DNA from 3 places in the Bacillus sp. JJ1122 genome. Region 2 is predicted to be linked to each of the others. Evidence: riboswitches for the same ligand, from Rfam matches in the RefSeq annotation. Region 2 holds a riboswitch; each other region holds the start of a gene.
What was found. A riboswitch is a leader RNA that binds a small molecule or an ion and turns the genes downstream of it on or off. The one in region 2 is predicted to bind cyclic di-GMP.
Positions count from the first base shown of each region.

Region 1: another riboswitch for cyclic di-GMP. It lies ahead of V7201_RS10130 (HNH endonuclease); the one in region 2 lies ahead of V7201_RS02580 (DUF5667 domain-containing protein).
Region 3: another riboswitch for cyclic di-GMP. It lies ahead of V7201_RS09940 (DUF3789 domain-containing protein); the one in region 2 lies ahead of V7201_RS02580 (DUF5667 domain-containing protein).

Region 1 is NZ_JBALQL010000016.1:46,476-54,044, reverse strand. Features, by position in the region: gene V7201_RS10155 (NEW3 domain-containing protein) at 1-636, shown strand, start outside; gene V7201_RS10150 (hypothetical protein) at 783-1,844, opposite strand; gene V7201_RS10145 (hypothetical protein) at 2,274-2,573, opposite strand; gene V7201_RS10140 (hypothetical protein) at 2,588-2,983, opposite strand; gene V7201_RS10135 (hypothetical protein) at 3,015-3,878, opposite strand; gene V7201_RS10130 (HNH endonuclease) at 3,917-4,771, opposite strand; cyclic di-GMP riboswitch class I at 4,838-4,928, opposite strand; gene V7201_RS10125 (zinc metalloprotease HtpX) at 5,212-6,066, shown strand; gene V7201_RS10120 (hypothetical protein) at 6,337-7,569, opposite strand, start outside.
Region 2 is NZ_JBALQL010000003.1:54,188-61,756, forward strand. Features, by position in the region: gene V7201_RS02550 (copper amine oxidase) at 1-926, opposite strand, end outside; gene V7201_RS02555 (anti-sigma factor) at 1,044-1,784, opposite strand; gene V7201_RS02560 (RNA polymerase sigma factor) at 1,787-2,347, opposite strand; gene V7201_RS02565 (protein kinase family protein) at 2,677-3,291, opposite strand; gene V7201_RS02570 (sporulation protein) at 3,420-3,815, opposite strand; gene V7201_RS02575 (FbpB family small basic protein) at 3,843-3,971, opposite strand; gene V7201_RS02580 (DUF5667 domain-containing protein) at 4,313-5,575, opposite strand; cyclic di-GMP riboswitch class I at 5,671-5,756, opposite strand; gene V7201_RS02585 (pirin family protein) at 5,829-6,674, opposite strand; gene V7201_RS02590 (hypothetical protein) at 7,039-7,188, shown strand; gene V7201_RS02595 (protein phosphatase 2C domain-containing protein) at 7,501-7,569, shown strand, end outside.
Region 3 is NZ_JBALQL010000016.1:630-8,198, forward strand. Features, by position in the region: partial or broken gene V7201_RS09930 (NAD-dependent epimerase/dehydratase family protein) at 1-560, shown strand, start outside; gene V7201_RS09935 (hypothetical protein) at 605-919, shown strand; cyclic di-GMP riboswitch class I at 1,470-1,554, shown strand; gene V7201_RS09940 (DUF3789 domain-containing protein) at 1,603-1,707, shown strand; gene V7201_RS09945 (aldose epimerase) at 1,875-2,744, shown strand; gene V7201_RS09950 (LacI family DNA-binding transcriptional regulator) at 2,975-4,003, opposite strand; gene V7201_RS09955 (ABC transporter substrate-binding protein) at 4,632-5,951, shown strand; gene V7201_RS09960 (carbohydrate ABC transporter permease) at 5,951-6,826, shown strand; gene V7201_RS09965 (carbohydrate ABC transporter permease) at 6,813-7,569, shown strand, end outside.

The DNA of each region.
Region 1 (7,569 bases), on a different contig from region 2:
GGCTATATCGACAGCGGATTTGATATGGTAGCGGACTACCTAACAAATGCAGGGTTAAACATCACCAAGCTGACAGAAAATGATATCACGACAGGCGACTTGAGCCAATACGACACAATCGTTGTCGGCATTCGCGCCTACCTATCAAGAGCCGATTTGCTAAAAAACAATGCACGCCTGCTTAAATATGTGGAAGACGGCGGGCACTTAGTCGTCCAGTACCACAAGCCAAGCGGCGACAACTGGAACAAAGACACATCCGCACCATACCCATTAACGATCGGTAACGTCTCCATCAAATGGCGCGTAACCGATGAAAACGCCAAAGTAAACGTCCTGAAACCAGAGTCCCCTCTCTTCAACTATCCAAACAAAATCACAGACAGCGACTGGGACAACTGGGTACAGGAAAGAGGACTATACTACCCAATGGCATGGGCACCAGAATACGAAACATTCGTCAGCATGGCCGATCCCGGCGAGGCCCCATTCGATGGCGGTATTCTGATGGCAAAGTATGGTAAGGGAACATATCTTTATACGAACCTTGTATTTTATCGACAGATTCAGAGTCAGGTACCTGGTGGGTATAGGATCTTCACCAATCTAATCAGCTACGGTTCAGAAAACGAATAAATAAAAAAGTGCCTGGTTTCCACTGCATTAAGCAATGGAAGCAAGGCACTTTTTTTGAAGAAACACGGGGACCGTCACTGTTCCTCAAAGTAATAATCCTACGAAGCGTGACACCATAAACCTCCACGCTTCCCACTTATATATTTTTATCCCTGTTTTAATACATAGTCTTTATAATGATATATCTTACTGTATTTAAACAATTCATTTTCAATTTGTATATTATTTTCTGGAATATCAAAAAACCTCTTTAAAAAAGCAAATAAGTGTTCTTCTTTAATAGGTAATTTTTCTTCTAATTCAAATAATGAAAATGAGTAATTATTCAAAAGAAAATATTGTAAGTTTTCATGAAAAAGTTGCAATAATTCCTTTGCCCATACTGTATTCTTAACAATCAAGGGAGATTCACCTTCATTTAATACTAGAGCTTCTAAAACAGCCATTTTTGAATAAATTGAAGGCATAATATCTATTGAAGTGTTGTAACTTGGATCTTCTATAAAAAACTCTATAGGAGCCATAGAATCGTTGTTGAAGAATACATTGATTCCTAAGCCATTGAATCTACTATTCTTTACTTGTCTATCAGGACTTCTATATGTATGATTAATACTTGATTTTACTTCTGCTAGACCTATGACATTTAAGAATTTATCAATTATGATAAAGTCAGGAGACGGTGCCCTATTAGATGTCCCAACTTTTAAGATTCCATGTTCTTGTACATTATCAATCTGAGCCAACAATAACCTTACTAAACCTTCTCCATATCCCCCTGATATTTTCCCTTTTTTTTCTGGTAAAATTCTGCTAACCAATCTTTTGTTTGTAAAGAGTACTCCATTTTCCACAACTAGGGGATGCTGATTTAGTATATTTATATAGGGATGAACTTCTCCAGTAGCCATAATTTCATTAAGCAACCCAAAGTAATCACTTAATAGAAAAACTAAGTTATTATGTATCTCTAGATATCTACTTCTATCATAACTCGTAGCCCTTAACCTAAAGTACGTCCTGTTTGCAAGTTTATATGCATCATTAAGATAACTATTAATATCAAGATGTGTTAAGTTAGAATTTAATGAACTAAGATTCTTCTTAACCATTTGATGTAATTTGCTACCCGCTGTAAATGTTTGATGTGATATTGCTGATGCAATAGTAAAATCCATAGTTTTTGCAGGGCTGCTCAGACTAGACATATAAATCTTCTCACCTCATCTTAATTATTTCGAAAGGACGCGAAACTCGGAGACGGTTCTTCTGCTTGACAAAATAACATAGTAATATTCAATATTTTTTTGGTATCCTCCTATTCTACTTTAGTTTAGCAGTCACATATGTATTGAAAAAAATTGAAAAGAGCTCAGTTTCTAGTTCACTTTATTTCGAGTACAGAATGGGACATTAGAACCGTCTGTTTCGGATCTTTTTCTCTCTTCAAGTTTGTCAATTCCACCAGAGTTATTTAATAACTAAATGTAATAAGCCATAAGAAAAAAAAGCTTAATGACGAATCCCCGCAAAACTTCTCGTCTTTTATTTCGACTCCCGAACGTGACACTAGAACCTTCCCGGTGTCTGCGCTATTTGGAACGCAAGAACCGTCCCCATGTTCCACCCATTTCCCATTAAATACTGTTCATTTCCAACATTAACTTTTGAATAGCTTCTTGATCGTCATTTTTGATAGCTTCTTCTAGTTGCTCGTTTAATAGTTGCAGCTGGTTGTTTTGTTGTTTGTTTTGCATTTCTTGATTGAACTTTGCTTTGTCTGCTTGCAGGATGGTGTATATTTGTTGTTCTTTGGCCAGGATGGCTGCTCGTTCTGCTTCTTCCTGCTTTATTGTTGCGTCCAGTTCTTCTGCTGCTTGTTTTAATGTTTCTTTGATGATTTGTTCAGCTTGTTCCCATTCTTCTTTTGAGGACATGATTTTCACTCCTATTAGTCAATATAACTCTTTATAGGCTGAAGGCCCTCCAGCTTTACATCCTGCAATTTGTTATCCAGTCCATCTAGCGGGTTCTTGTTATAGACATTCATCATTAAATTGGATGCAAGCGTCACAAGCTGCATATTATTTTCCTGCAGTCCCTTTTCAAGTACTTTATCTGCAGAGCTATACAATCGTTCACGTTCTGCGAAACTATTTTCCATGAATTTCTCAAACTTGTCTCTCTCCAGCTCAATCTTGGCGGTGATGGCATTGAGGCAAGAAATCAGACGTTGCCTTTCGGTTTCTTCCACTTCTTTTGCCTTCAAGTAACTTGTCGCCGAATTAATCGTTTCTGTTACAACTGATGCGATATCCAATGGGCTAAAAACATTTTTTACACTCATTATGACTTCCCCTTTTCATTTGAAGTTTCCACTATATTTGTCGGACTAATTGCTCTAACTGTTTAGTCAGTTCCTGATACTGAGTCGTGATGACTGCCTCATCTTGAAGAAACTGTGTAGTAAGTGTTTTTTCCAGCATCCTGATGATTTCGATCGCTTGCTCTGCATCCTGGACGTCCGATTCATCGGTAAAATCTGAAGCTAATAATTCTTCCGTATGCTTCATTTTTTCTTTAAGAGGGCGATATAAGCGCTCAATCAGCGAACGTTCTTCATAGATGTTTTGTTCAACAAAGGCCAAGTTCGTTTTCAATACTCTTAGTCTTCCACCCTCTAATTCCAGCTTCGCCTTAATTTTCTTCGCTTCCTGCAAATAGGCATCTGCCTGTTTCACACGTGTTCTTTGCTGGATTAAATCCATGCCAATAATCCCTCCGACAAGTCCTACACCCAATGTACCGATCACCGCAGCGGCTGCAGGCATGAAGGGATTGCTATCCTCAGTATGTGAAGAATAAAAATCCTTCCTTCTTAAATGATAGTCTGTTATATATTTCTCCACCGTTGCTTCGTATTGACTTTTAATCTCTTCATACAATTTCTTTTTATAGACATAATGATCGTCAATCAACGTTTCAACACAAAGTATTTCCGTGTGGACATCATCAAACAACGCATCATACTTCCTTCGGGCCTCATACAGGATCTCTCCTGCTTCACTATTTTTTTCATAAGATGTTTTATAATCGTTGTTGCCTTTAATCACCATTTCTTTAAAGCCGTCCGTCATCAATTCGGTAAACTCTTTTCTTCCATCACTTAGGATCTGCCCTAATTCTTTTCCTGAATCGGCGAAGATTTTACCTACTTCGAAAACATTCCTAAAGAAACCCATCACACTGCCCCTTTTGGCTCAATTTTGCTTTTTCTAACTTATCTATACTCACTCCCGCCACCCCAAAGTTCACGGCCTCCAGTATGTCCCACGCTTGCATGGGTTTCCCGGTCAACTAACTGCAGGACGCCTGGCTCTTCATTGTGATGCCAAGTGTATCCTTCTGGATTATCTCCATTGGACAAAGCTTCAATGTCAGCTTCGTTCAAGCCTAGCTCTTCAGCTAATTCCGGATCTCCTTGAATATCCTCATATAACTCATAGTTTGCATATGTAAAATGGATATAATCGCTTCTCAGATACATGTCTTCCTCTATATCCACTTCATATTCACTATCGAAAACCGGGAAGGAATCCGTAACGTTTTCACCATTAGGAAGTTCAATCGTTTTGGTCTCGAATGGTATATCGTCACCTGATAAATCGGAACCTGTCTCCTCCGCATCAGCAATATCGACTCCATCTATAATATCGACAACTCCTACAGCCAATGCTCCTATGGCAACCGTTTTAGCGATGGATATGGCTCCTTTTTTAACACGGTCATGATCTCCATCGATAAAACCGCCAATGACTTCACCGCCATTATGGACCGTGTGTTTAGCAGTTTGGTAGACCCCCTTCGCAGTCCTTCCGACAGCACTTCCGATATCATTCAAGCCCTGATCACGCTGCGCGGGATTGTCATTGATGATTCCCGCAACCGTCCCAACAGCTCCATCAGCAGCTTGTCCAACTGTAGTTCCAGCGAACTCCGAGGCTTTTCTTACTCCTTTTCCGATATCCTCGATCACATCTGATCCGGTTAACTCCCCAATAACCTGGATGGGTCCTCCAACCACAATCCCAGCGGTTTTCCCTGCATATTTACCAAACGTCTTAAGAAAGCTCATGCCATGATTCCCTCCCGGATAATAAAAAAACTATGACAAAAAGCCATAGTAAGAGAATCTCTATTCTATGGAGACCTGACGATCATAGCATACCTCAGCATGCCTTAGACTCACGGCTTTGCGTCCTCCCCTTTCGAGAAGTTTGCCTTTTTCATAGTATTTGATTTGGAATTATTTACATATTAAGTATATAGGTCTTTGGAACTGGATGTAAAGGAAAAATTCAACGATTTCTTGTTAGGACTGATGTGATGCCATAACGCAGTAAACCGTCCTTTTGTATCTCATTATTCACTCTTAATGAAACGTCAGAACAGCCATCTGTATCTAAATTCCTATTTTTTCTAAAAAAATTACATAATTCGACAATATTCTTTTTCAGCAAATGGTAAATTAGTAGCACATAAGGCGAGTGAATACTAATTTAGGAGGAATGAAAAGTGTACATTGTCGATTTTGCGCGAAGGTTGTTTAGAAAGGGCAATATAGGAATTATTATTTATCTTATATTGAATACCTTGCTGGTAATAAGTTTGTTTAATGAGCTGTGGATTGGTTTGCTTATGTATGCCATATCTTTGACGCTTGCCCTTTCTCCATTTGGAGAGTGGCTGTTAAGAGTTCAACAAGGTTGTAAGCCATTATCGAGACAAGAGCATATTGAAAGATTACTCCCTCTTTTTAATGAGGTATATGCTCAAGCAAAGAAATTAGATCCTTCAATCTCCGGTAATGTGAAGTTATTCATTAGTAAGGATAACAACGCGAATGCTTTTGCTACAGGCAGAAAAACAATCTGTCTTACAAAAGGACTTTTATCTTTCAGTGATGAAGAGATTAAAGCAACCTTGGCTCATGAATTTGGTCACTTATCTAATAAGGATACTGATTTAATTCTCATTGTTTCTGTAGGTAATATGATTGTAACCGGCATGTTTGTGATTTATCGATTCTTCTTTTATATCGCTGGAATCATGATGAGTATAATAAATAGAAGCTTTGGCACCCTAGTCATTACTTTCTTTGTTGATGTCATATTAGTTGCTATGATGTGGTTATGGACAAAATTCGGAACTTTACTTGTTATGAATTCCGTAAGAAAAAATGAATATGAAGCAGATTACTTTGCTCATCAATTAGGATATAGAGATTCACTGATAAGAGTCTTAGATAAGTTTGATGAAATGGATAATTCTGAATTAAAAGGTCTATGGGCGAATCTTGTTTCAACACACCCAGATCCAGATATGAGAATCGGCAAACTTCAGCAGCATGAAGAGAAGGCAGTAAGTTGAATTAGAATATAGATAGAATATAAGGACGGTTCTCTTGTTCGATTTGGAACGTAAATGCCTAGAAAAATAGGATTTTTACTAATTTGGTTATTTACTGATCAAAAAATAATGAAACAACAAAGCCAGGTTCTCACAATATTTCATTGGAGGAACCTGGCTTTTTTTAAATTGCTATCTGCTATTCATTTATTGAATGAGACACGAAAATCGTCCCCATACTCCACTTCTTGCGTTTCAAACCGGAACACGAGAACCGTCCCCATGTTCCACTTACAATCCTACCATTTCCAAATACAAAGGAATGATAATAAGCATAATAATGACATACCTTATGTTCCAGCGTATCGAGAGTTCTAGGAGGTCCACTTTTAATAAATTGGCTAGGAGATTATTTACTGCTGTGGCTGGAGCTACTGGATTTGTGATTCCCCAGCTTGCCAAAAGGAGTACTGCGAAATATTCTGGACTGAACCCAATTAATTCAGGTTTTAGACTGGTTACACAAATGGTTACCACTACAATGGGGTGTATTCCAATTAATGCAGTAAGAAAAACAATGAAAGAAAGAAAAAATGCTGTTCCTAAATGAAAGGATCCAAATATATTTTGAATAAAGTTGATTAAGGTGTTGCTTAAGTCAGCATGGATAAAAGCGCCACTAAAAAAGCCTGCTATCAAAAACAGAACAATTTCTTTTTTCATCCGGGGAATTCCAATATACACATGCTGTTGGAATTCTTGAAAATATACGGTGCTCTTTCCTGAAAAAACACACCAAAGTAGCGGAAAGGCCAAAGAAACTAAACAGATCATCAAGACAATAGAGTATCCAGTCATAAATTCGAGAATTAAAACAGCGGCTGTTATTACGATTAGATAAGTAAACAGTTCGAATACTTTCTTTCTTGCATTAATCAGTGTCTCTTTATCCTGGTATAGTCCCTTTTCTCCTTGCTCCTCTGGAAAGCTCGCCTTTATTTGGCTGCGGTCGATCAATAAACTAACCAAAATTCCTATTATAGAAAGTCCCATTGAATAAAATACGATAGAAGACCATTTTATAGGCAGCTGGCTTAAGATAAGGGCCATTGCAGAAAAGTACGGAGACCAAAATATGGTCGTTACGAACCCCCGGTTTATCGCATTAGCTACAAGGCGTGGAGCTTTAATATTAGAAGCAGCCGTAAGTTGATTAACGATGGAAACGGACCCTATATTTAAAACGACACCCAGAATGTGAGTCAAAAAAGTGGTACCAAGATAAAAAAAGTATGGTTCGTTCATTTTTTTATTTAGAACGATTTTTAATGCTTCAACATACCCACCTGCTTTTACAGGTATCCCAAGCAATGGTACAACTAGAAAGATAGCGACAAGAGTAATATTGATCCGCAATGATTTAAGCCACTCTTGTGCCGGGACATGATGATAGGCCATTAGTGAAACAGCAGCGAGCAAAAGAAGGACACTAATGACAAGCGTGGTTCCCCTAATTCCCGGCAT
Region 2 (7,569 bases):
GCTCCCGTCGCTTTTACATAATCCACGAAATATCCGATATGGCTGCCCCAAATTTCTTTAAATTGACCTCCAGCCTCTTCCCCATAGACGGATGCGACTGCTTTTGATAAATCATCTGTGTTTTGGTTTAATGCTGCAGCCGATGCTTCAAAATCTTTCGCACCGCTAATGCCTTTTTGCATCGCCAGAATTGCAAAAGCTGCATGCTCGGATAGAAGATAGTTTAAATCCGCGCGAAGGTCTGCTGCTGGAGTATCTACGCTCGTTTTTTCAAATTTGTCGGCAAACTGATCTGTAATGGCCCATGATAAGCCCTTGCCAGTTCCGAACATATGGTGCATGGAGTGGCGGAGATTTTCATATGTCTTTTCAAAATCACCCGCTTTGTAATTATCAAATGCCCATAGCAATTGCTCGATATGAACCTGTAATCCTTCCTCTAGCTCATCAGCCTTCAGGCGACTTTCTGTTGCTGTGTCCAAAAATGCAGCTTGCTTCACCTTATATTCTTCTAAATCTGCCAATGCCTGGTCTTTTCCAGCCTGGTCGTTTTTCGCAGTTGCGGTCACATAGTTTACAAAGTAGCCAATATGACTGCTCCAGATTTCTTTAAATTGCTTTCCGCCTTCTTCTCCATATACTGACGCAACCGCATTAGATAAGTCTTCAGTGTTTTGGTTGAGAGCGCCAGCAGCTGCTTCAAAGTCCTCTGCACCATCAATCCCTTTTTGCATTGTTATTACCGCTAAATAAGCATGCTCGGACAATAATGCATCAAGTGTTGCTCTTAAATCCGAAGCAGGAGAAGTCACTGTCGGATGATTTTGTGCGTGATTTTCTCCTTCATGGGCACTGACGGTTGCCACCGTTGGAATTAATAAAGAAAAACTTAATGGGATAGCTAATACGGATTTTTTCCAATTCATAATTGAACATCTCCTTTTTAAATGTTTTTTCACTTACCTAACGGAGACAGTTTTTATTTGGATCACTTTTTTTAGAAAAAAAAAACCGGCTGCTTAAAAAAGCAGTCGGATTCCTTCTTATAATTTTGAGCTCAAAACGATTTGTCCCTCCGGAAGTTCATTTCCAGGCTGGGGTTCCAAGGTTATCGCTATCGTATCCCATTTTTTATTTTTGTCTGCCTTTATTTTATAAAAAGCAGCTCCACTCCCGGTAGCGTCTGGCACAAAAGAGCCTGCGGGAACAGGTTTACCGTCTTCTATCAGCCATACCTGATATACTTCGTTTCCTTCTATCGCTTTTAGCTTATCAGCTTGAACAATGACACTCATCTCGTCATTATAGGTGAGAATCGAAGCCTCTCCTGAGCCGAGAAAATTTTCACTTGGCTCCAATTGAACATTGTTTACAGCCTCTGCTAACTCTTTTCCAGGTTTCTCTTCATTCAATTTCATTAATGTGTATCCGTTCCCTAGCAGCGAAAGGAGCAATGTAGCTGCAAGCAATGGAGTCAACCAGGATTTCTTTTGCACTGCTGAAGGCTTGTTCACAGTCAGGTTTGGCCGCTCTGTTTTTGTGAGTTGAATATTTTCCGATTCTGCAGTCTCAAAAACATTTTCTAAAATCCTGTTTTTCATACTGGATGGAGGAGTTTTTGGTTCTGATAGATATGGAAGTTCTCCTGTAATTTCTACTAACTCTTTTAATTCTTCCCGACATTCTGGGCAACGCTCTAAATGTACCTCAAACCGCTCTTTCTCTGCTTCTGTTAAGCTGCGGTTAAAGTAATCGATTAGATGATCACAATTCATTTTCTCCATTTTCAGCCCCTCCTTTCATGCTCAAAAACCAGTGATTTTTTTAAATTCTTCAATGCCAGACGAATTCGGCTTTTTACGGTACCAAGGGGGATATTATAATCTTCGGATATTTTTTGTTGGGTATAACCTTTAAAGTACATCAATTGAATCATGCCTCTTTGTTCGTCCGAAAGCTTAGAAACAGCTTCTTGGACTCTTACTTTTTCTTCCTGCCACTCAGCTTTTTCTTCAACGGATTGATCATCACTTACCATATGATTTATATCATCTATAGGGACGGATGGTTTCACTTTTTTCTTGCGAATAATATCTATTGCCGAATTTCGTGCCATCGTGAACAGCCATGAAGTAAATTTACCTTTACTTTCATCGTATTCACCGGTCCCTCTCCAAATCTTTAAAAAGACCTCCTGCAAAGCTTCCTCTGCTAAATCATAATCCTGGGTCATTTTATAAAGAAATGAAAAGAGGATTTTTTCGTACCGATCATATAATGTTTCAAGCGCTTCTTTATTTTTAGCCTGGATGCTTTCATAAAGAACACTGTCGGGACTATTCCTCATATATGGTCTCCTTTTCGTCAAATTACTACTATTATAACGGATTAAGTTTTATAGGGAAAAAAGGAATCGGCTATGATCTCTTCAATATATAACGATAATAATTAATTTTTGGATTACATTTTGAAGAAAGCTAAGTGTATTTCCCAGAAAAAATGAAACTAATATAATTTTATGTATTGTTTTAGGATGAGTCTTTGACTTTTATCCTGTAGAGTTTATCCAAATCCGAATTATAGCTTGGCTATTTTCAGGTAGGATAAGAGGATTTAGATGCATCTGGCAGGGGAAAAGGTGATAGGCGGCTTCCACCAAATGAAAATGAAAATTAATTAATTAATTGATGGAAGCAGCCCTTTTTTATAAAAGAAAGCCACTAGATTCATTGCATACTGCGGTACTTTTTTCGGAAAACGCTTATGTCTGTAAAACTTGTAAAAAGCTAGTTTCAGGTCATCCCACTGAGAGCATTTTTTTGTCTGCCGAAATCGTGCCACATCAATCAGCCGAACATCGCCTTCTGGAGTAACTATGATATTCCTTAAGTGGATGTCAGAGGGGTTCAGACCTTTTTCTCTTGCCAGCTGCAAGGCGTTGTCTACTTCCTTGATATGTTCACTAGCTATTGGGATCCCCTTTACCAAACAATTAAAGAGTGTCGTTCCCTGAACATAATCCATGACGAGATAATTCTTGCCTGATTCATGCATCGCAGGAAAGAATGGATTGCCCTTGAGTTCTTTATAAATCGCTGCTTCCTCAGCAGCAATTCTCTCAAATGGAGGAAAGAACACCTTCAAGACAAGGTCCGTCCCCCGGATCCTGAATGCAAAAGCACTGCGACCCTCACCAATCAGCTGCAGCCTCTCATCCTTCTCCGCCAGCGCAATCTTCGAACCCTTCAGCATATAAACAACACTACTCGCTAAATCTCCAAAAAAACTCAACGCATTACCTCCTCTCACAGCGTCAGACCCCCACGCTTCACCGCTTTACCTTATCGGGGGTCTGACCCCCGGTGCTTTAACGCATTACCTTACTGGGGGTCTGACCCCCAGTGCTTTAATGTGTTAAATTATTTGTTTTTTACTACTTTGATCATGTCTTCGTCCCAACTTTCGACGCCTTGTTCGAAGGTTAGTTTTGTTTTGAAGTGATAGGAGATTGCCTTGGTTGTGATGGGAACATCTAGGGGCAGCTTGAATGAAAACGGAACTTTATCTGCTTCTTCTGATCCTATCTTTGTTTCAACCTGAATGGCTGTTGTATCAATGACTTCTTCTGCGCCAGTTTTTTCATCTACCATGACGAGGGCGCAGTCAATTTGCTTAAGATGCTGGTCAATCGTTCCGCCTTTAATTAAAAATTGACCATTCACTGATTCACCAGGCTTTAAAACATCCTTCTCTAATATAAGGTCAATTTGTGCCGACCCGACGCCAAGCAAAGACATATACTTTCTTAATAACATCTGTGATCCTCCATATGATTTAATGAACTATTTCTTAGAATTAGCGTATTTCTCATCCAATCGCTTTTCAATCTTTTCCAGTACTTGCTGATCCATTAAAAGCTCTTCTCTGTTCTTTTTGACCAATTCATTAAAACGCAGTTGTTTTTTCTTCATAACTGTCACACTCCAATACTAAATTTATGTTGCTTATTGTGAAAATGCCTTATCTGAAATAAAAAAACCTTCACCCACGACGGTGAAGGTTTTAAAACAAATAAAGACCTTCACCAAAATTGGCAAAGGTCTTGCTAACAACGAATGAATGTTGCCAACAAAGCCGGGAGAAATCTCCGTAATGACGACCCTGTTGTAAAAGCTACTCCCCTTTAGGAGAACTATTTAAATTTATAACTACATCATACATGACATCGGTAAATTCGTCAAATCGAGAGGCTCAAACTGAAGTGTAAAACTCCAGTCCCTTTTATCCTTGATCCTTATTGGCTCAGGCCACTTTACTTTCCGTTCTTCTTATCTTTGCCTTTGCCGGTACCTTCATCACTGCTTTCTTCTCCTTGCCCATCATCATCTTCTTTAGAATTATCGTTTTTCTTATCTTTAGCTTTCTTGGCTTCCTCTTGCTGCTTTTCCTCGTTCTTCTTAGCCTCTTCACGTTTCTTTTCTTCAGCCTTTTTCTCTTCTTCCTTTTTCTTCACTTCTTCAGCTTTTTTAGCTGCTTCCTGCTTTTGTTCTTCTGCTTTCTTGGCAGCTGCCGCTTTTTGCTCTTCTGCCTTCTTAGCTGCTGCAGCTTTCTTTTCATCTGCTTTAACTGTTGCCGGCTGGGCAGCAGTCTTTTTCTCAGTGCTCTTTACTGTTTTTACTCCTGCTGCTTGTACAGTCGTTTGTTCAACGGAAGCTGTTTCGGCAGTTTCACCCTCTGTTCCAGCATCTTCTGGCTGTTCTGATTCAGTTTCAGTGCCTTCTTCAACCGCGGCATCCCCATCCTCAGCTCCAACTTCACCGGACCCTGTTCCTTCTTCCGTCACTACATCTTCGGCTTCTTCCTCGTCAGAGACTTGTTTCTTTCCAGATGCGAGTCCTTTCATCTGCGAAGGATGAACGCCAAGCTGTTTGGCTGCTTGACCAAAGCCAACCTTTTCTTCTGTATAAATAGCAGAGATTTCCTCAACTGTTTTGCCTGATGCTTCTGACAGCCAGAAAATCTGTGCGATTTGGCCGTATCCAAGATTCTGCTCACGAAGCTGAGTCACCATTTCCTGATCAAGGCCCTTGACCACATTCGCAACAACCTTAGCCTCTTCCACAGCTTCTTCCAGCTCTTCCTTTAGATCATCTTCTGCATTCTCAGCAAGGTCATCCTCGACTTCTGCAGTATCTGCCAATTCTTCAGTAAGTTCATCTGCACCTTCAGAATCGGTCTGATCTTCCACAATGACTTCCGTTACTTTTTCCTGTGCTTCCTCAAGTGCTGCTAAATAATCCTCTAATGCTTCTTGAACAAACGCATCTTTCTCTTCTTCAGACATCGCGGCTGCTTCTGCAAGTCTCTCGCTGGCAAAATCAAGCAGCAGCTGAGCTTCTTTCTCATCATCAAAGGTTACTAACAGCTTTAATTCCTCAAACAATTGGTCAAAGGTAAATAAAAACTGGTCTGGTGTTGTCCCCGGGTCAGTTGTTTCAATTACCTCATCTGCCGATACAGCTGTACCAAAGGTAAGTACCCCTGTTAAAACCGCTGTTGTTAAAAGTCTCTTCATCTTTTTTCCTCCATTTTAAAAGTTTGAATTAAAATCGATGAAAAATAAAAAAGTGCTGCCCGAAGAACAGCACACACGCAACTGCTATGTGAATCTTCGGCAACTGGCTGGCATTGTCTGTCTGACATTAGCCCCTGTAGCTTTGCGTCCCCAGGTTTCCCTGGGTTTGCCTTTATCGGATATTAATTCTACTATTATCTTACTTTTTCGACAGAAAAAAAGAAATAGAAACTTTACATAATTCCCAGAATTTCTACTTCGCTTCTACCCCGAATTTCCCTTCCTGGTAATCTCGGTAAGCCTGGCGGATTTCGTCCATTGAATTCATTACAAAAGGTCCGTAAGCAACGACCTCTTCCTTAATGGGTTTCCCTGAATAAACTAATAGTTTTGAGCGTTTATTTGCCTTCAGCCGCAGTTCACTTAACCCACTACCTCCATCGTTGAAGGTTAATGTCGCCGCTGTTGATTTTTCCAGGCTGGTTTCTCCGGTACCTGCCATAAGGTCACCAGAAAGAATATAAAGAAATGCATTGTGCCCCTCTGGAAGCTCGTAGGAAAATTCTGTTCCTTCAGACAAGCTTATTTCAGCAAGCGCAAAAGGCACTAATGGTTCAAGCGGTCCTTTTACCCCAGCGGTTTCGCCTGAGTATACCTTAACTGATCCGCCTTTAATCTGGACGATTGGTACGGTTTCAGAATACACATTCTGATAAGAGGTTTTAGTACTCTTTAGCTCTTTAGGAAGGTTCAGCCATAGCTGCAGTGTATGAGCAATGTCGTCATCAACTGCCTCTTCTGCATGTCTCGCTCCAGACCCGGCATTCATATATTGAATATCTCCACCCTCAAGAATACTGTGCCCGCCGTGATTATCGATATGTTCAAGCCTGCCATCTATCACATATGTTATCGTTTGAAAACCACGGTGTGGATGATCGGAAAATGTCCCGCGCTTGAACCAGTCCTCTGCCATCAGGATAAATGGATCCAATTCCCGCCATCTCTGTGGATTTAAAACAAGTCCCATTTGGACATGCGGAAAATCCTTTTCTTCATATCGTACTGTCCAATGATCTTTAATATCTCTTTGGAACATAATTTCCCCCTCCATTGTTGGCCCTATCCTATTCTATTTAGTAATCATCATGAGATAGCGAGCTATTAACTCTGTCATAATATTATAATACAAATTGCTTACTTTTAGTAAGTTAAAGCATGATTGGTTGGTTGTTTTAAAGTTTATTGAATGATTAATAAGCAAGGGTACAATTCTATATTCCATATCTCTGCTTTCCATTTTCGTTCTTCTAAAATCTTTGTAATTTCAACGAATCAATGTTTGGATAAATTGACTAACAATATGGTGCAGGATGGAGTCGACAATTCAAGTAAGTTTGTCTCCTCAAAAAAACGGGTAGTTACTCTTTAAGCAACAATCTAATAAAAAGGAGCTGTTATTCATGATACTAAAAAAGAAACTATTAGCAAGCGGGTTGGCACTAAGTGTGATTTTAGGCGGCCTTACAGCATGTGGGGATGGCGTTGACCAGGATAATGGCCCAAGTGATGGCGAACAGCAAGATGAAATGGATGATGAAAACGAAAATTAATTGTTTTAAAAATAAAAAATAAGAAGGGAGCGAAAATCACCATTTTCGCTCCCTTCTTATTTTATTTAGGAACCACGCTGACAAGCTCCCTGGTTTAGGGAGTTTTTTTATGATTATGATATCTTTTAAGCTTACATTATATTATAATTTTAGAAATATTTTGAAAAGGCGTGATTGTAGTGGAGGACTGTTTTGTTAGCAGCAAGTATGCTGGCGAGACTCAAATTTCTGGTTCGATTATAAATGAGGGTGTCAGCCATACTGTGCATGGTGTTTGGCATATCATGAGCCAAAAGGCGGTCTTAAATTAATATGAATAAAGTTTATGATTTTAGCTGGGTCGGAAGCCAGAAGACTTTTGTCGATACCATAAGCGTTGAC
Region 3 (7,569 bases), on a different contig from region 2:
GTTTAGTGGGTGGAGTCAAGAGAGAATCCAGATGATTAGTGAGGATACGCCTACAAATCCTATTAATCCATATGGTGGTTCTAAATTGATGATTGAGCATATTCGAAAGGAGCTTCACAAAGCAATTGGTCTGTCGTATGATGTTTTTCGCTACTTTAATGCAGCCGGGTGCTCATGTTACGGGGGAAATCGGTGAGGATCATAATCCTGAATCGCATTTGATTCCTATTATTCTTCAGCATTCCTTAGAACTTTGTGAAAACATTTTCAGTGTTGGCCTCAGATTTGTTAAATGGCACAAAAACAAATGAAATATACAACTTAGGGAACGGTAAGGGTTTTTCGGTGAAGAAAGTCATTGCAACATGTGAAAAGGAAACAGGAAAGAAAGCGAATATCTTATATACAGACCGTTGTGTAGGAAATCCAACCTGTCTTGTTGTTTCTTCACGGAAGATTTTAATAGATTAGGCTGGAAATGTATATTTTCCTTAGAAGAAACCTTATATCAGTGGTTACTCGAAATCTTTGAAAGGACGGTTTTTACCAGGAAGGACTAGAAACCATAACTTTAAAAGGAAAAGATGGAGCAGAGAAAATCGCAATGCTTATGAATCGTTTCCGTGAAGAAAAGATCAACGAAATGGCTGCGATTGGGGTAACAACTGTTGAAGACTATTCATTGAGTATAAAAGTAAACCTTAAAGATAATACAGAAAATGGTATCGATTTGCCTAAATCAAATGTTCTTAAATATCACTTGGCTGACGGTTCATGGTTCTGCCTTCGTCCATCAGGTACAGAGCCAAAAGCTAAATTTTACTTTGGGGTAAAAGCTGCCACACTTGAGGAAAGTAAAGATAAGTTAGATAGCTTAAAGGAATCTGTAATGAATAAGGTACAGGAAATACTATCATAATTAAAGAATTAGCCTGTCCTATTTCAGGACAGGCTATAGTATTATAAGGTCATATTTTTTTAAACAAGTTTGCATAGCTATAAAAATTTTATCAATAACTTTATCCAACCGAATAGAGAAATCCAAAGTGGTATACTAAGTGAAATTCCCCAAGAAAAGCCTACTCCAAAATTACCTTCCCGGTTCATACCATCACATCCCCGTAATTTTGAGAAACTTATATAGTTTATTCCCCATCTCTGAAAATATAACCTCTAATTATATTGGAAATTTAATCCTCAAAAATCGGAGTAGTCTGACATAGGTAGACAAAATGTATGTCTGTTGATTAATAAAAGTTAAAATTATTCACACATTAAGAGAGTTAATGTCATAATCTTAGTCATTTTGGTTACCATTTCTAATTTAATATCTTATATTTTCGCTTTTTCCAACTAATATAATTAGGACCAAAGTAATTGAATTGGGAAACTCTTTTATTGGTTATCTTTACCTATTTTTTAATTGACAATATATTAATATTAGATATACTCAAGTTAGAAACATAGTTCGTACGAAAGGGCAAAACCATTGAAAGATGGTGGCGCAAAACTATAGGGGCTAAAGCCTTAGGGCTATGCCAGCCAGCTACCGAATATGAAGACCTTCCGGCGAATTATGAAATAACCCTTGGAGGGAAAGCTATGTTAACATTTTTCGCAGGCCTAATCGTAGGTTCATTAACTGTTTTATTTTTCATGAGCCTTATGTATGCCGCAAAAATTGGTGACCGTCATCTTGAGATGTAAACAAAAGTGAAAGCAGCCTATTGGCTGCTTTTTATTTATTTTAAGGGCTTTTTGAATTCGTAGGGCTATTTTAGTTCTTCAATCTTTATTAGGTTATAATCTATTATATAGAAATGTTGATTTCCTGGCTTCTGGAAGCAACGTTGAATATTATCTAGAGGAGTGGAATGATGTATAAAGTTCAAGAGTCAATCGATCAAAACTATAGAGTATACGAACTAATAGATTCTTTGACTAATTCATGGGTCAAGATTGCCCCGGAACGTGGAGGCATTATATATTCATACGGAGTAAAAGGTGAAGAGTTGCTGTACTTAAATGAAGAAACGTTTTATAACGAAGAAAAAAATGTAAGAGGCGGCATTCCGATTCTCTTCCCGATTTCAGGCCAACTGGCCAATGGAACGTATGAGTGGGAAGGGAAGACGTATGCCATGTCCAACCATGGCTTTGCGCGTAATGCTTCATGGGAAGTTATTGGTCAGGAGGCGGATAACAGGGCTTTTCTATCGATAAGGATCACCAGCAATGAACAGACGAAACTCTCATACCCTTTTGACTTTACTGTTATTTTTACATATGTACTAGAGGGTGGAAAACTTATGATTAAGCAGGAATATAACAATCTGGGCGATTCGCCAATGCCGATTTATGCAGGTTTTCATCCCTATTTCAAAACAAGCGAAAAGAATCTTGGGTACGAAACAGATGCAACGAAATACTATGACTACAATGACGATCAAATAAAACAGTTCACCGGTAGGGTTGACTTAACGAACCTAAAAGAATCAGTCGTCTTCATAAATTCAAATGATTCCTCTATTTCATTTGGTGATCCAGCAGAGAAGAAGAGGATTAAGTTAAGCTATGGAGAGCAGTTTAAATACATCGTGTTATGGACGGAAAGTGGAAATGACTTCGTTTGTGTAGAGCCGTGGATGGCTAAGACGGATGAATTGAACCGTAAGGAAGAGCTTGTCATTATTAAGGGGAATGAGAGTCTTGTTACTGAACTTAGTATTGAGGTGAAAGAATAAGTTTTCGGTAAAGTTGCCATTGCTTTATTATTGCTTATTAGAATAATTAAAGTATGTCAGCAATAAGTGTCTAAATGTTCCCCTTAGTTAACATTCTGGGAGGCCTGATTTAGTTATGAGCTTGTGCAGGGCAATCAATCCGTGCACAACTATGTAATATCCAAGTAAAAACCTTATAATTACCTAAAGCAAAAGGAAGCAAGAGAACCGTCCCCTTGCTTCCATGAAAATTATTTTGATTTGACTGTATTAGCAGCGGTTGATTCTCGAACAATCAATGTAGTTGGCAGCAGGATTTCATGGATAGGTTCATCCTTATGATTAATCCTCCAGTTCAACTGTTCGACTGCTTTTTTTCCATAGTAGTTTAAATCGATATTTACGGTAGTGATTTTTGGAGTAGCGATTTGGGACAGTTGTCCGTTGTCAAAACTGCAGATCGATATGTCTTCAGGAACCTTATATCCTTTTTGCTGCATTACTGACTGGACAAGGAATCCGTGTCCATCGTTTACACAAAACCATGCAGTCGGCATATAGGGCAATTCATCGACAAACCCGTTTATTTCTTCCTGTTTTTCTTCTGCGTCAGTAAATAATAGAGCTTCATTTGGTTCTATCCCATGTTTTCTCAGGGCAAGCATATAGCCTTCCAATCTCTCCTGGTAGCTTGGGGAAACCTCAATATCTCCAACGAATGCAATGTCTTGATGTCCTAATTGGATCAGGTGCTCAACAGCCTTATAAGCGCCAAAGCGATTGTTCGTCAAGATCGCATCCGCCTGCAGGTATGGTGAGTGATGGTCAATTAGCACAGTCGGGATTCCAGTATCGATAATCTTCGAAATATAGTCAGTGCTAATATGAGATAGAATTAAAATCCCATCTATTTGATGATTTGACAGCAGAGAGGGGAGGATTAACTTATCCTTCGATTCCTTGTCAATCGACTCAATTAATAAATTCCAGCCCCGTGCCCTCATTTCCTTTTCCACGCTAAGGTAAATCTCCCCGAAAAAGCTTTTAAGCGAAAAAGCATAATCAGAAGCAATAAGGGCAATATTGATACCCTTCTTCTCATCGTACTTTTGACTGCTTCTATTATTAGTATAAGAATACCCCAACTCATCCGCAGCTCTTTGAACCATCAGCCGCGTTTCCTCACTAACCCCCGGCTTCCCCGTCAAAGCCTGCGAAACAGAATTCTTAGAAATACTCAACCGATCCGCAATATCCTGCATAGTCACTTTTTTCTTCATATATAAAACTTCTCCTTAATGAAAGTAAATGTTAGTAATTTAATTTGTAATTACATTGTAACGTTACAAAATGTTTTTAGCAATTAAATTATCATTGTAATTATGTAACTTATAATCTTGTTGAATTACCAATCGTGTTAGTAAGCCTGTTGATCGGAGCGGAAGGCGCTTGACTCCTAGGGGATTAGTGGTTCAGGCGAGACCCCGCAGGAGCGCAGCGACGAGGAGGCTCGGCGAACGCCCCCAGGAAAGCAAGCGCCTGGAGCGGAGATCAACAGCTATGTATCGAAGTTAACATTTTATTCAATTAAAATTTATATATAATTTACGTTTGACATATAACTAGTAAGGTGCAATAATGTAATTGTAAAGTTACTAAACACATTATTTATTAATTACTTATTTATTTGTAATGATTTTAAAAAATCTTTAGAAATGAGGGTAAAGGATAAATCAGCAATAAACGTGACCCAGATACTATTGATTATACTTTTTTTTGTAAGGTTATGATAGCGCTATCAAAAACGTCACCTTCAAAAAGCTAGACTAATAGTTTTCTCATTTTTTCAGGTAAGATTACTGAAAACATAAAGTTAGGAAATCATACTAATAATTGGGGGAATATCGGATGAAAATCAAAAAAGTGGCTTCGTTAGTGCTTGCTGCTTCACTGACTGTTTCTGGTCTTGCAGCTTGTAACAATGGAGATAAAAGCAATGGAAGCACGAAAGACGGCGTAACAACAATTGAATTCTGGGCAGCTCCAAACCCAACACAGCAAGTGTATTGGAAGGAAGTAGCGGAAGAGTTCACAAAAGAAAATCCGGATATCAAGGTGAACGTAAGCCCGATGAAGGAAAGTCCGACATCTGAAGCTGGCATCCAATCAGCGATTGCTGGCGGCAGTGCACCAACGATGTCAGAGAACATCAACCGTGGTTTCGCAGCTCAGCTGTCTGAAAGTAAAGCGCTTTTACCACTCGATGAGCTAGAGGGCTGGGATGAAATTAAGAAAAGCAGAAATATGGAAGATACAATGAAGGGCTGGGAGTTTGCTGACGGCCACCAATACGTATTGCCAATCTACTCAAATGCGATGTTGTTTGGCTGGAGATTGGACGTCTTGAAGGAACTTGGCTATAACGAACCGCCTAAAACATACAGCGAAATGCTGGAAGTAGCGAAGAAATTAAAAGAAAAGCACCCAGACAAATATGTATGGGCTAAACCAGACCTTGCTGATCCTACAGCTTGGAAAAGATGGTTCGACTTCTTCATGCTTTATAACGCAGCATCTGATGGCAATAAATTTGTAGAAGGAACTGAATTCACTGGCGATAAGAAAGCCGGAGAGCAAGTTCTTGGATTTGTAGAAGAGCTGCAAAAAGCAGACGCTTTAATGACTAGACAGTCAAAAGATCCATTTGAAAGCGGATTGGGAATCTTTACGGATATTGGTCCATGGACAATTTCTTATTGGGCTGAAAAATTCCCGGAAATGAAATTGAATGAGACTTACACATTAGCATTGCCTCCTGTTCCAGACGGAATGGATACAGAAAACGTTAAAACATTCGCAGATACAAAAGGTCTTGTCGTGTATGCTTCAGCAACGAAAGAACAGCAAAAGGCTGCGAGCGAATTCATTAAATGGGTCTATTCAAATCCTGAAAATGACTTGAAATGGCTTGAAAAGACAAGCTTGCCACCGGCACGTGATGATTTAACAACGAACGACACTTTCAAAGCGTTCTTTGAAAACAACCCGGCATTACAGCCATACGCTGCTGCCGTTCCGAATGCAATCCCGCCAATGGATAACTCTAAATACAATGATATTCAGACATTTATTGGCCAGCATGCCTTCAATCCAGTTGTAAAAGGAGAGAAAGATCCGAAAACTGCATGGAAGGATATGCAAGAGGCCATTGAGGGGGCTCTCAAATAATGAGAAAGAACCAAGGATGGTTGGGCTGGCTTTTTGCCAGTCCTTATCTTTTATACGCAATTATTTTCTTTCTGATACCGCTCGTCTGGTCACTGTTTCTATCTGTGACGGACTGGAATTTAATATCGCCGACGTATAATTTTGTCGGAATGGAAAATTACTCCGAGGCCTTGAAAAGCCAGGGTGTGCAGAGTGCCTTTTTTGTAACCTTTAAATTTATGGCCGTGTTTGTTCCATTGGTCATTGCTTTTTCTATCATTGTCGCATTGATCGTTCAAGGGCTGCCGAGATTTAAAGGATTGTTTTTAATCGGATTCTTCCTTCCTTATCTGGCGTCAGGCGTTGTTTCCTCGCTGATCGTGAAAGGGATTTTGTCCTACAACAGTCCCCTGAATGAATTCCTGCGAGGATTTGGCATTGATATTAACTGGCTTGGATCACCGTTTGCTGCACTCTTCGTAGTAGCGTTGATCATCGCCTGGAAATTCACTGGATATTATGCGCTGATTCTAACTTCAGGATTTGAAAGCATCAGTAAAGATGTCTATGAAGCAGCGATGATTGATGGAGTAACGCCATGGCAGCGTTTTTGGAAGATTACATTTCCACTCCTTTATCCTGCGTTGTTTACTGTATTGATTTTATCGATTGGTGTTACGTTTGGTATTTTCACAGAGGTTTATCAATTAACTGGCGGCGGACCGAATTTTGCCACGAATACATGGCAGATGGAGATTTTCACAAAAGCATTCTCCAACCTGCAAGCCGGCTACGCTTCTGCTATTGCCATCATCGCATCGATTGTAACGTTTGTTGCGATTTACATCATTCGAAAACTCTTGGAACTGTGGGGGAAACGAAATGGTTGGACCTAAGAAAAAAGGATTGGTTTTTCGTTACCTGTTTGCGATTGTCCTATTGCTGATCATGATTTATCCATATATCTACATGGTGTTGAATTCCTTTGCTGATTGGAGTCAGGTCGATAAGAAGTTCTTCCCGACTGAATACTCGTTGAAGTCATGGGAATGGCTGCTTGGCGGCGGGGAATCTGTCATCCCGCGTCCATGGATTAACGCCTTCTTTAACAGCTTTTTAGTATCAGCTGGTTCGACCATCTTGATGATGGTCTCAGCTGTAATGGTTTCTTATGCATTAGCTAAAATTCAATTTAAAGGAAGAGACACGATCAACAACGTGATCTTGTTCCAGATGTTCTTCCCGGCTATCATCCTGCTGATACCTACATTCCTTGTTATCCAAAAGGTAGGAATGTACGACTCTTACTGGGGAATGATCCTGCCGAAAGCGATGAGCTTATGGGCAGTCTTCATGTACACGAACTTCTTCAAGGCGATCCCGGATACGTTCATTGAAGCGGCAAAGCTGGACGGAGCAAGCGAGATGCAAATCATGTTCAAGATTGTCCTGCCAATGTCAAAATCGATCACTACTGTCATCTTCTTGTTCTTGTTCATGGAAAGATGGACAGAGTTGCTATGGGATATGCTTGTCGCGAAGAGCGATAACATGCTCACGCTAAACGTACTCTTATCACAAATGTTCGGCCCGTATGGCGGCTACCCAGGACCGATGTATGCAGCATCCGTGTTATTGA